Regions from separate parts of the Povalibacter sp. genome, predicted to be linked through region 2. Evidence: riboswitches for the same ligand, from Rfam matches in the RefSeq annotation. Region 2 holds a riboswitch; each other region holds the start of a gene.
What was found. A riboswitch is a leader RNA that binds a small molecule or an ion and turns the genes downstream of it on or off. The one in region 2 is predicted to bind cyclic di-GMP.

Region 1: it holds a riboswitch for cyclic di-GMP, as region 2 does, so the genes downstream of both, V7D81_RS09980 (hypothetical protein) here and V7D81_RS14740 (pilus assembly protein PilM) in region 2, are expected to answer to the same signal.
Region 3: it holds a riboswitch for cyclic di-GMP, as region 2 does, so the genes downstream of both, V7D81_RS03170 (putative Ig domain-containing protein) here and V7D81_RS14740 (pilus assembly protein PilM) in region 2, are expected to answer to the same signal.

Annotation. Positions count from the first base shown of each region.
Region 1 covers NZ_DAINNK010000025.1:36,170-40,263, reverse strand. The annotation lists gene V7D81_RS09980 (hypothetical protein) at 1-1,769, opposite strand, end outside; cyclic di-GMP riboswitch class I at 1,969-2,055, opposite strand; gene V7D81_RS09975 (hypothetical protein) at 2,163-2,504, opposite strand; gene V7D81_RS09970 (hypothetical protein) at 2,708-3,007, opposite strand; gene V7D81_RS09965 (hypothetical protein) at 3,161-3,556, shown strand; gene V7D81_RS09960 (circularly permuted type 2 ATP-grasp protein) at 3,712-4,094, shown strand, end outside.
Region 2 covers NZ_DAINNK010000047.1:10,119-14,212, forward strand. The annotation lists gene V7D81_RS14735 (penicillin-binding protein 1A) at 1-1,368, opposite strand, end outside; cyclic di-GMP riboswitch class I at 1,428-1,530, shown strand; gene V7D81_RS14740 (pilus assembly protein PilM) at 1,834-2,895, shown strand; gene V7D81_RS14745 (PilN domain-containing protein) at 2,897-3,478, shown strand; gene V7D81_RS14750 (type 4a pilus biogenesis protein PilO) at 3,478-4,094, shown strand, end outside.
Region 3 covers NZ_DAINNK010000005.1:58,957-63,050, reverse strand. The annotation lists gene V7D81_RS03175 (NTP/NDP exchange transporter) at 1-356, opposite strand, end outside; gene V7D81_RS03170 (putative Ig domain-containing protein) at 523-2,358, opposite strand; cyclic di-GMP riboswitch class I at 2,545-2,629, opposite strand; cyclic di-GMP riboswitch class I at 2,784-2,871, opposite strand; gene V7D81_RS03165 (putative Ig domain-containing protein) at 3,062-4,094, opposite strand, start outside.

The sequences.
Region 1 (4,094 bases), on a different contig from region 2:
AGGCTGCGTTTCACGAGCGCCTTGTGCTTGCCCGTCGCGGAAGTCTTGCTCATCGGCGCCGAGCGCTTGGTGGCATGCGCCGCGGACTTGGCTGCGGGTTTCAGCGTCTTGTGCTTGCCGCTCGCGTCGACCTTGAACGAGCCGGTGGCGCCGGGCTTGAACGAACCGGTCGCATTCGGATTGAACGAGCCCGTGGCGTTGGGATTGAAGGTGCCGCTGGGACTGCGATCCGTCACTTCCATGGTCACGGTCGGGATGGTCGGTTTGCGATCGCGCGCGTGATTGAGTTCGATGATCTTGCCTTCAGTCTGCGCTGCCGCGGTTGCTTTCGGTGCGGGCGCGTCCTTGAAACGGGTCTGCTCGGCGGCGCTGATGCGGATCACGCTCGGCGAGGGGAAGAACGTGCGCAGATAGCCGGAGACCGCTTCTGCCGAGACTTCTTCGCGGAAGAAGCCGAGGCGCAGGGAGTACACGATCTTGCCGCTGCCGGCATTGGCAATCGAATACACGCTGTAGGCCTCGAAGATGTCGAGGTGCGGCATGGCATCGAGATTCACCGGACGTTCCGACACGACCAGCTGGATCGAGAACCACTTTTCCTGCGAGTCGTCGTTGAGTTCGGCGCTGGTGAGCGCGCGGATCGTCTGCGTGCTGTCGAGCTCCGGCACGCGGCGATCACCCGCCGGCGGCTGCGCGCGCGCGGCGACTGGCGCGGCAGCAGGTTTGGTCTCCGGGGGCTTGCGCGCCGGCTCGCTCTTGGCGGCGGCGGGCTTTGACGCTTCCTTGACCGACGGCGCTGCCTTCGCAGCAGCCGGTTTCGCAGGCGGTGCTACCGGCGCGGCAGGAATGGGATGTTTCGCCGTCGATTCGAGACTGAGCGCAGAACCCGGAATCTCGACGCCCTTGCCGACATGGAAAGGCTGTGCCGGAGCATTCGCAGGCGCGGCAGCGGCGGCCGGCTTCGGCGGTGCGGGTTCCTTCTCCAGCGTCAGCTGGATTTCAGCCGGCGCGGCGAGCGCCTTCTTCGCCGCTTCGGCCGGCGGGCTGGAGGCCGGTGCCTTGATGACGGTGTCCGTCTTGTAGACGGGCGCGACGGTCTGCGGTGCCGGCGCGCTGGCAGACGGCTGCGGCGGCGTGAGTTCGGGCAGATCCCACGAGAGTTCGATGTCGGTTTCGGAGGCCGACTGAGCCGCTGCCGGTTTCGCAGGCGCTGCCGCGACGGCCGCGGGCTTCGCGATGACAGGTGCAGGTCTGGCTGCGGCCGCTTCCTGTTTCACCGCTGCCTTCGGCGCTTCTTTCGCAACCGCTGGCGCCGGCGTAGCGGCGACCGGCGCTGCCTTCACCGGTTCTTCGACGGCAGCCGGCTTCGGCACCAGCACCGGACGCTTCCACGCCGCCGTGGTTTCCGTGTTGGGCACATAGCCGCGGGCGAAGCGACGATCGTCGTCGGACAGACAGGCAACGAATGCGGTCGGATAGTTGTCGCGAACGGCGCTCAGCGCCTGTTCCGCATCGGCTTCGCTGGTGAAGAATCCGAGTCGCAGGCGATGACGCGTGCGGCCGTCTTCGGCGCGCGCCACCTGGTAGAGCTTGTGGCTGTCGAAGCCGGGAATGGTCTTGCCGGCGGTCTGGATCGGCGCGATCGAAGAACAGAGATTGATGATGAAGAGCGTGTTGGCGGGTTCGGTGGAGGATGTCGCTGCGAGCAGCGGATCGACGGACGCATTGGCGCCACGTCCCACGAAGACCTTGCTGGTGTTCTCTTCCACGTTCCTTCCCCATCAAATCCGCAATCCGGTCGAACCACGGCCGGACGGATCATTTCGACGGGGGAGAGAATGCGTGCGCGCGCATCTCGATTGATGTCACGTCGACGGCGCTGAGTGGATTTCTGATCGATGAGAAGAAGAAAACTTCTGCTGACCGACCGATGGCGTCCGTCGAATCAACCGCATTCGTCCTGCGGTTCGTGGCAACCCCGCTGTCCTGGGAAATGATTCCGTTAGACCGGTAGCTTTGCGTCCTCGCCTTTCAGCGAGTTTGCCCTTGGCACGAATCGATTCTTCGGCAGCGCGACGGGATAAGTCAAGCGGCCAGGTCGGTTTCAGGAGACATGTAATACGGCGACAGTGGAGGGGCTGTCGCGGCGGTGAGGTTATGTCTCACACGGCCATGCGCGTCCAGGCTTCCTTGCTGACGCTGGCCGGTTCGCCGGCCATGATGCGCGGCGCGAGCTGCGACACGATGTGGACCTGTGCCGCGTCCGACAGACCCAGCGCGCGCAGCGCGCCTTCCAGTCCGTCGATCAGTTGACGCCGGTCCGTCTCGCTCGGGCAGGCATCGCGGGCCAGCGAGGCGAGTTCGTCGCCGACGCTCTGAATGGTCTCGGCGATCGACGGCGCGAACTCGCTCAGGTCGCCGCGCAGTCGGGCTGCGAAGCGGAACGAGTTGTAGGCGCAGACGTACGCCCGGTTCCGCAGCTTCAGATTTCGGAGCAACCCCATGTCTGTCAGGTCCGTTCGAGTGTGGTCGGCGGAAAGTCTGCGGAAGCCGGCTCGCCGCGTGGTGTGAGCTGCATCACAAAAGGCGGGCGCTTCCGGGTGTTGCGCCGTCGCCGCATTGCCAATCAAGTACCTGCGCGAGAAGAAAAAAATTCAGCTCCTGCGAGGTCAAAAACGGATTGACTTGTGTGTTCGGCCGTGACCGTTCAGGCACGGCCGACGTTGCGATCGGTCGGCGAGTGGAAGTACTCGCTCTCGGCGGCGAACTGCTTCATGAGCTTGCGCAGTTCTTCTAAACGACCTTCTGCCGTGCTGATCGGCAGGCACTCCTCGCACTCGGGGTCGGAGCAGGGCTGACGCGAATAGAGCCAGTACTGCACGGCGCCCGCGAGCAGACCGTCGGCGATGTCCCAGATGTCCGCCTTCTGGTCCGTGTCGGCGATCCGGTTGCCGAGGTCGACGGCCTTGCCGAAGGCCTCGGAGAAGGGATTATCGTTTTCCTGCATTGGGGGCGTCGGGAGCGAGCGGAGAGGGCCGGCATTGTAACCAGTCGGACACGCCTTCATAGAGAAAGGCCTGCCTTGAGGCGCAGGCCTGCTTGATGTGAAGAAATGGGGCTGCTTTACTCCCCGCCCGCTGACATAACCGCCGAGGAACCCATGGCTGACGAACGCGATGCCGAAGCGCAGATGGATGCCGATGCGCTGTACCAGGAAGAAATGTTTACCGATCGTCGCGTGGGCGCCCTGCGTCGGCTGACCCCCGTCAAGCGCGACGGATCGAGGGACGAGACACGCCCGGTCCTGTTCGTGGGCCAGGCGGAAATCATGACCAACATGGGTCCGGTGCCGCTGAGCTTCGAGATTCCGGGCGAGACGCTCGACCAGGCCGTGGCCGGGTTCGGTGTCGCGGCCCAGGCCGCCATCGAGCGCACCGTGCAGCAGATCCAGGAGATGCGCCGGCAGCAGGCCTCGCAGCTGGTCGTGCCCCAGGGCGGCTTGCCGCCGACCATGGGGGGCGGCGGGCGCGGCGGCGGCAAGATCCAGCTGCCCTGACCGCCCGCGGATCGCACCACGATGGTTTCTGTGCTGCCCCGTTCTGGGGCGGCTCGCTCCGGCCAGTAGCGGCTTTTACCGCGTAATGCACTGATTCCGGGCTGGCACGGTTTTCGCTCCCTCGGCTCCTGTCGCCACGAGAACCAGGACCGCGGATGCCAGGGGAGACGCCTTACGATGAAATGCACGCGCCGGACGGCAGTGTTCGCGAGCACTACCGGACCTTCGCGTCATGGCTCGCCAGAACACCGAAAGACCGGGTAGCGCAGAAGCGCACCGAAGCCGATTCGCTCTTTCACCGCGTCGGCATCACCTTCGCCGTCTATGGCGAAGAGGCGGGCACCGAACGCCTGATTCCCTTCGACATCGTTCCCCGCATCATCCCGGCGCCCGAATGGCAGCACCTCGCCGCGGGACTGCGCCAGCGCGTGCGGGCGCTCAACGCCTTCATCGCCGACATCTATCACGACCAGGACATCCTCGCGGCCGGCCGCATTCCGGCCGAGCAGGTGCTGTGCAACGGCCAGTACCGGCCCGA
Region 2 (4,094 bases):
ATTGCTGGCGAAGTAATCGAAACCGCCGACCAGCGCCGTGATCGCGCCGTCCTGCGGATCCATCGCCACGAACGCGCCCTGGGCTTCCGGCACCTGCACCATGCGCCAGTTGCCGGAACGTTCCTGCGCGACGTACACGACATCGCCCACGGAGAGGATGTCCGCGGCGCGCTGCAACGGCGGTCCGACGCTGCCGTCCGCGAGCGGCGCCCGCGCCCAGCTCAGTCCGCTCCAGGGCAGATTGATGCGTCCGTGAACTTTCGACCAGGCGACGGCGCTGCGGTCTTCGACGGCACGAATGAGCGCAGGCTCGAGTCCGCCGCGCAGCGGAAACTCATAGAGCAGTCGCGACCAGTCGGACTCCGATGACTGCGCCGGTACCGTGACCCGGCTAACCGGGCCCCGATAGCCGTGGCGCGAATCGTATTCGACCAGCGCGGCGCGCACGGCACGTACGGCTGCGGATTGCAGGCGACTGTCGAGTGTCGTGATCGCTTCGTAGCCCGCGGTGTAGGCGTCGGTGCCCAGGCGGTTGTAGAGATCGGCGCGCACCATCTCCGCGATGTACGGCGCGTCGACTTCCACGGCGGGTCCGTGCAAGCGCGATTCGACCTGCGAGTTGTCGGCGGCGCGCTGTTCGTCCGCGGTGATGAAGTTCTTCTCGCGCATGCGTCGCAGCACGTAGCTGCGGCGATGCTTGGCGAGTTCGGGATTCGCAACCGGATTGTCGCGCGAGGGCAGGCGGAACGTGCCTGCGATCAACGCCAGCTCCGGCAACGACAGCTGATCGATGGTCTTGCCGAAATACACCTCGGACGCTGCGCCGACGCCGTAGGCGCGCTGGCCGAGAAACATCTTGTTCATGTACAGCGTCAGGATTTCCTGCTTGCTGAACTGCTGTTCGATGCGCAGCGTGAGAAAGATTTCCTGCAATTTGCGGCGATAGCTTTTCTCGGGACTGAGAAAGATGCCGCGCGTGAGCTGCATGGTGATGGTGCTGCCGCCTTCGCCCTTTTCGCCCGACATCAGGTGACGCACGATCGCGCGCGCCAGTCCTGGATAGTCCACGCCGCTGTGCTGGAAGAAGCGATCGTCTTCGGCGGCCAGCACGGCATTGACGAGCTGCTTCGGCAGCGCTTCGAACGAAAGCGGAATGCGCCGCTGTTCGCCGAACTGCGCGATCAGCTTGCCGTCGCGGCTGTAAACGCGCAGCGGCACCTGCAGACGGATGTCGCGAATCGCTGCGACGTCCGGCAAGGCCGGCTCCAGATATTGATAGGCACCACAGAGCCCGAGCGTGAGACCGCCGATGAGCACGACGATCGTTGCCAGGGCGAAACGCAACCAGGCCGGAAGGTAATGTCGCATCACAACAAATGAACCTAAGTCCTTGCTTTAAAAAATGCCGGTATGCAATAGTAGCCGCGAATTTACGTGGGCAAACTCATCGAAAGGTGAGGACGCAAAGCTTCCGGTCTACGGGTGGATCCTCCTGAAGGAGGGGATGTCCAGGACAGCGGGGTCGCCGGCGGAATGATAGGGGCATCGAAAAAACGCTGTCCTGTCGTGACCTGCCGTACGCATGAGGTCACTGGCCGATCCATGCGCACTCCAAGTCATTGATCCGGCAATTGCGTTCTCCCACAGCCCAATAATTGACTTAACAAAGGCTGAGCTGGAGCGACGCGGCACGCCGGTTTCCGAAATCGCCTCGATGGTATTTCGTGAGACTCCTCACATTCAACTTAACAAGCAGCTGTATATATTTGCGCCTCGTATTTAGTGCTGATCTCAGATAATCCCCTAAGTATCTGACGAACAAAGGGAAATAGCGTGCTTTTTTCAGCCAAATCCCGACCGGTGCTGGGACTGGATATCACCACCTCGTCGGTCAAGCTGATCGAGATCAGCATGAGCGGCGGCCAGTATCGGGTGGAATCCTATGCCGCCGAGCCGACGCCGCCGAACTCCATCAATGAGAAAGCCATCGTCGACGCCAATGCCGTCGGCGACGCCATCAAGCGTGCCGTGAAGCGTTCGGGCGCGCGCGCCAAGGACGCAGCCGTCGCCATCAGCGGCGACGCGGCCATCACCAAGGTCATCCAGATGCCTCGCACCCTGAGCGAGAACGAACTGGAAGGCCAGGTGGAAATGCAGGCCGACCAGTACATCCCGTTCCCCATGGAGGAAGTGAGCTTCGACTACGAAGTCATCGGCCCCTCCGAAAAAGATCCCGAAATGCTCGATGTGCTGCTCGTGGCGACCCGCAGCGAAAACGTCGAACAGCGCGTGGCCGCCTGTGCGGCGGCGGGTCTGACGGCCCGCATCGTCGACGTCGAAGCCTTCGCGCTCGAAAATGCCTGCCGGCTGCTGACGCACCAGATGCCCGATGGCGGTCTCGGTCGCGTGCTGGCAGTCGTCGACTTCGGCGCCAGCAGCACCACCTTCAGCGTGCTGCGCGATCTCAAGGTCATCTACACGCGCGACTTCGCCTTCGGCGGCCAGCAGCTCACGGAAGAAGTGATGCGCACCTACGGCCTCAGCATGGAAGAAGCCGGTCGCGCCAAGAAAGAAGGCGGACTGCCCGGCAACTACGAAACCGAAGTGCTCGGTCCGTTCATCGACGACATGTGCCAGCAGGTCAGCCGCTCGCTGCAGTTCTTCCTGGCGTCCGGCGCCGGTCGCGAACAGCCCGAGCAGATCCTGATCTGCGGCGGCTGCGCCAACATCCCGGGCGCCGCCGAAATGATTCAGAGCCGCGTGGGCATCGAAGCCCTGCGCGGCGATCCGCTGGGCCAGATGAAGGTCAGTCAGAAGGCCAAGGCCCAGTCGGTGAAAAAGGATGCGACTGCCTTGCTGACGGCGTGCGGTCTGGCGTTACGGAGTTTCGACTGATATGCCAAGAATCAATCTCGTCCCGTGGCGCGAAGCCGAGCGCAAGCAGAAGCGCCAGGAATTCGGCGTCGGTGCCGTTGGCGCACTCGTGCTGGCCGGCGCCATCGCGTTTGCAGTGAATCTGCAGATGAGTTCAGCGATCGGCGCACAGAACGAACGCAACCAGTATCTGAAGGATGAAACCGCGAAGCTCGACAAGCAGATCGCCGAGATCCTGGAACTGGACCAGGAGAAGCAGCGCCTCGTCGCGCGCATGCAGGTGATCGAGCAGCTCGAGCGCAGTCGCGCCGAGGTCGTGCATCTGTTCGATCAGCTGGTGCGTACGCTGCCGGACGGTATCTATCTCACCTCGATCAAACAAACCGATCGCAAGGTGCAACTCAGAGGTATTGCCCAGTCCAGTTCGCGCGTCTCGAACTACATGCGCAACATCGATGCCTCCGAATGGATGGCCGATCCGTCGCTGGACATTCTCGAAACGAAAGGTGGCACTGCAACAGGTTCGGATTTCACGCTGAACGCGACGCAGGAAAATCCGAATCTGAAGGCGGCCGCGGGCGGAGCCGCACAGGGAGCCCACTGATGAGCAATCTCCTGGAAGATCTTCGCAATCTCGATCCGAACGATGTCGGTCGCTGGCCCGCGGCTTTCCGCTTCGGCGCCATCGGACTGATCTTCGTGATCGGCGCCTGCGCAATGGTGTACTTCCTGGCCTGGAAGCCCAACAAGCCGGATCTCGACGCGGCGCGCGCCGAGGAAATCTCGCTGCTGGAAACCTTCACCACCAAGGCGCGCAAGGCGGCCAATCTCGATGCCTACAAGGCGCAGCTGCAGGAAATCGAACGGTCCTTCGGCGCTATGCTGCGCAAGCTGCCGAACAAGACCGAAGTGCCCAACCTGCTGACCGACATCTCGCAGCAGGGCGCAGGCGCCGGTCTCGACCAGAAGCTGTTCCAGCCGAACGCCCAGGTAAACAAGGATTTCTACGCCGAACTGCCCATCAAGATGCGGCTGACCGGCAGCTTCCATTCGATCGGCGCATTCGTCAGCGGCATCGCGGCATTGCCGCGCATCGTGACGCTGCACGATGTCGAGATCACGCCCCTGTCCAAGGATGCGCGCGGCGGTGTCGATCAGCTGCAGCTGGATGTGGTTGCAAAGACTTACCGCTACCTGGACGACGACGAGCAGACCGCAGC
Region 3 (4,094 bases), on a different contig from region 2:
ACCGCCGGATTGATCTGATCGCCCTGCAGGGCCACGCCGATCAGGCCGAGCACGACGGCGACGACGCCGTACATGGCGGGAAGAAACACGCTGCGCCGGACGCGGGCCACAATGATCCCGTACAGCGGGATGATCAGCAGCGAGGCGGCCCAGGTCACCATCCACAGGTCGGCCACCTGGTCGCGGCCGATGAGGGTGCCGATCGTCTCGCGCAACGGACGCACGGCGAAGTAGCCGGCCCACATGAAGAAGAACAGACCGAATGCCGCCACGACGGCGCGCACTTCGCGAGGCTCCACGGGTGCCAGCCGTCCCAGCAGATTGCCGAGCAGGGAACCTGAAGAAGTCGTGGTCATCGAATGCCCTCGCCGTCTCATGGATCGATCGCGCACCATGGCAGGCGCGGCGCGGGGATTCTAAACGGAGGATGCCGACCGTCGCAGTTACGATGCGGTCAGCGGTGGCGGGCTGCGACGAGCGGCCGATGCGGGAGCCCGGCTGCACCGGGCTCCCGTCGAACTTCTAAGGAATCGTCTTGCTGGCGACGTTCGATTGCGAGCTCTCGCCACCCGACCCCGTGTAGGCCTTCACGGCGAAGTACCAGGTGCCCGAGGCCAGACCGTCGACCACGTAGCTCGTCACGCTCGGGTTCGAAATCGTGATCGTCTGGTTGAGCGCCGAGGAACTCGTGCCATAGACGATGCGATAGCCGGCGAGATTGGTCAGCGCGGTGCCATCGGTGTTCTGGGTCGGTGCGACCCACGACAGCGTCGCACTGCCCGTGGCCGGTGCCGCATTCACGGCGATGCTGAAGGCAGGCAGCGACACGGAATGGGTGCCGTCGCTGACCCCGATGACGATGTTCGAGGTCGTGCCGGTCGCGCTCGGCGTGCCCGAGAGTCGGCCGGTGGTCGTGCTGAACGTCGCCCAGCCCGGCTTGTTGCTGATGCTGAACGCGAGCGTCGCGCCTTCCGGATCATTCGCCGTCGGCTGGAAGCTGTAGCTGGCGCCCACGGTCACGGAAGTCGCCGGCGTGCCGGAAAGGGTCGGCGCGGCATTGCCGGGCGGCGGGGTGGTGCTGCCGCCGCTCACCGTGATGGTGAACGCCGCGAGCGAGGCCGACGCCTTGCCATCGCTGACGCTGATGATGATGTTGCCGAACGTACCGGCCGCCGTCGGCGTGCCGCTCAGCCGGCCGGTCGACGCGGTGAAGTTCGCCCAGGTCGGCTTGTTCTGGATGCTGAAGCCGAGCGTGTCGCTGGCGTCGGCATCGGCTGCCGTCGGCGTGAACGAATAGGCCGTGCCGACCGTCGCACTCGTGCCCGGCGTACCGCTGATCGTCGGCGCGCGATTGGCGGCCGCCTGCACGGTGATCGTGAACGCCGTCAGCGCGGTCGAGACCTTGCCGTCGCTGACGCTGATGATGATGTTGGCGAACGAACCGACGTTGGACGCCGCCGGCGTGCCGGTCAGGCGGCCGGTGGACGCGCTGAAGCTCGCCCACGACGGCTTGTTCTGGATGCTCCAGGTCAGCGCATCGCCGTTGGCATCGGTGGCCGTCGGCTGGAACGAGTAGGCCTGGCCCGCCTGCACCGAGGTCATCGGCGTGCCGCCGATCGCAGGCGCGCTGTTGTCCGGTCCTTTCACGCTGATCGCGAACGCGGGCAGCGCCGTGGTCGCGACGCCGTCGCTCACGCTGATCACGATGTTGGAGAAGTTGCCGACGTTGGCCGCCGCGGGCGTGCCGCTCAGCGTGCCCGAGGAGGTGCTGAAGCTCGCCCACGAGGGACGGTTCGAGATCGAGAACCGCAGCGCGTCGCCGTCGGCGTCCGCGGCGCTCGGCTGGAAGCTGTAGGCGGCTCCGACATCGACTGAAGCCGTGGGCGTACCGCTGATCGTCGGCGCATTGTTGGCGGCCGGCGGCGGGGCGCTGCGCGAACGGATGACGATACGGAACGGACCGATGGAGCGCTGATCGCGTCCGTCAGTCACCGTGATGGTGATGTCCTGGGTTTCGCCGACGTCTGCATCCTGCGGCGAACCGGTCAATGCGCCGGTGTCGACGCTGAAGGTCGCCCACGTCGGCTTGTTGGTCACCGAGAACTCGAGGAAGTCGTTGTCGGCGTCGCTCGCCGTCGGCGTGAACGAGTAGTCCTGCCCGGCTTCGATCGCAGCCGCCGGCGTGCCGGTGATCTCGGGCGCATGGTTCGCCGTGGGAGGAGGCGTCGGCGTGGTCGGCGACGTGGGCGACGTCGGCGGAGCAGCGGCCACGGCGTCGTCGCCTTCGCCGCCGCAGGCTGCGAGCGTCGCAACCGCGCACAGAACGATGCTCGCCCTGACCAGCCGTCGAATCATCATGCTCCCGAAACTCGTTTTCATTGCTTGCACCTGCTTCAGCACGTCGCGACAGCGAATCGCGAACGTTGCGGACGATCGGCCAAGGCAATGACGCTGACGTCGATGTGTGCGCTGACGCTGGTGCGTCACGGATCGACGGCCCGAATCTGCAAATCCATCGGCATCCGATGCAGTCGCAGATTCTTTGCTGGCAACCCCGCTATCCCGCGCAGTGCGCGTCGGACCGGAGGCTTTGCGTCCCCGCCTTTCGACGGGTTTGCCCTTTTCAACTCCTGAACTTTTTCGCCGTTATTTCACGAGCGTTGCGATTCGCGCCTGACATGGCACGCATCGCGACGATCGGTTCACCGGAGCAAACCTGCAGCGAGTGGCATCAAGGAAGGGAAGCGTTCGGGTATGACGACGGAGGAACGAACAGTCCTCTGGCCGGCAACCCCGCTATCCTGCGCCCTTGCGCTCACCGGACCGGAGGCTTTGCGTCCCCGCCTTGCAGCGGGTTTGCCCTTGTGAAGCGTGGTCGAGTAGACCCCAGTAAAAACACCTTTGCAATTGTCGTTGGCTACAGACAGCTCAAGTGATTTCGAGCTTCACATAAGAACGTCAGAAAACATAAGGCGCTCGCTTATGCAATGCGTGCGCACTCGCGCATCGCACTGCATCCGTCGGGTTCGCGCTTCGTAACACGACGGCAATTTTCCGCGCATCACTGCAGCGTCTTGCTCGCGACGTTCGAATTCGCGCTCTCCGTTCCTGCACTCGTGTACGCACGCACCGCGAAGTAGTACGTCGTCGGCGTCAGTCCATCGAGCACGTAGGTCGACACGCTCGGATTGGCCACCTGGATCGTCTGGTTCAGCGCGCTCGCGGACGTGCCGTAATAGATGCGGAAGCCGGCGAGATTCGTGAGCGTCGTGCCATCGGTGTTCTGGGTCGGCGCCGCCCACGACAGCGTCGCGCTTTTGGTCGCTGCCTGATTCACGGCGATCGAGAACGCAGGCAATGCAGTCGATGCCTTGCCGTCGCCGACACTGATGACGATGTTCGCGTAGCTGCCCGCATCGCTCGCCGATGGCGTGCCGGAAAGCTGGCCGTTCGAGGTGCTGAAGGCGGCCCAGGCCGGCTTGTTGCTGATGCTGAAGGTGAGCGTATCGCCGTCGGCATCGGCGGCCGTCGGACGGAAGCTGTAGGCGCTGCCCACGTTCACGCTCGTCGTCGGCGTGCCGCTGATCGTCGGCGCGCGGTTGACGGCGGCGGCGTTCACCGTGATTGCAAAGGCCGGCAGCGACGTCGTCACCTTGCCGTCGCTGACCCGGATGACGATGTCCGAATGCGTTGCCGCCGCCGTCGGCGTGCCCGTGAGCGCACCGGTCGAGGTGCTGAAACTCGCCCAGGCCGGCTTGTTGCTGATGCTGAAACCGAGCGCGTCGCCGTCGGCATCGGCGGCCGTCGGACGGAAGCTGTAGGCGCTGCCCACGTTCACGCTCGTCGTCGGCGTGCCGCTGATCGTCGGCGCGCGGTTGACGGCGGCGGCGTTCACCGTGATCGCAAAGGCCGGCAACGACGTCGTCACCTTGCCGTCGCTGACCCGGATGACGATGTTCGAATGCTTTCCTGCGGCGGTCGGCCTGCCGGTGAGCGCACCGTTCGAGGCGCTGAAGCTCGCCCAGGCAGGCTTGTTGCTGATGCTGAAACCGAGCGCGTCGCCGTCGGGATCGCTGGCGGTCGGCCGGAAGCTG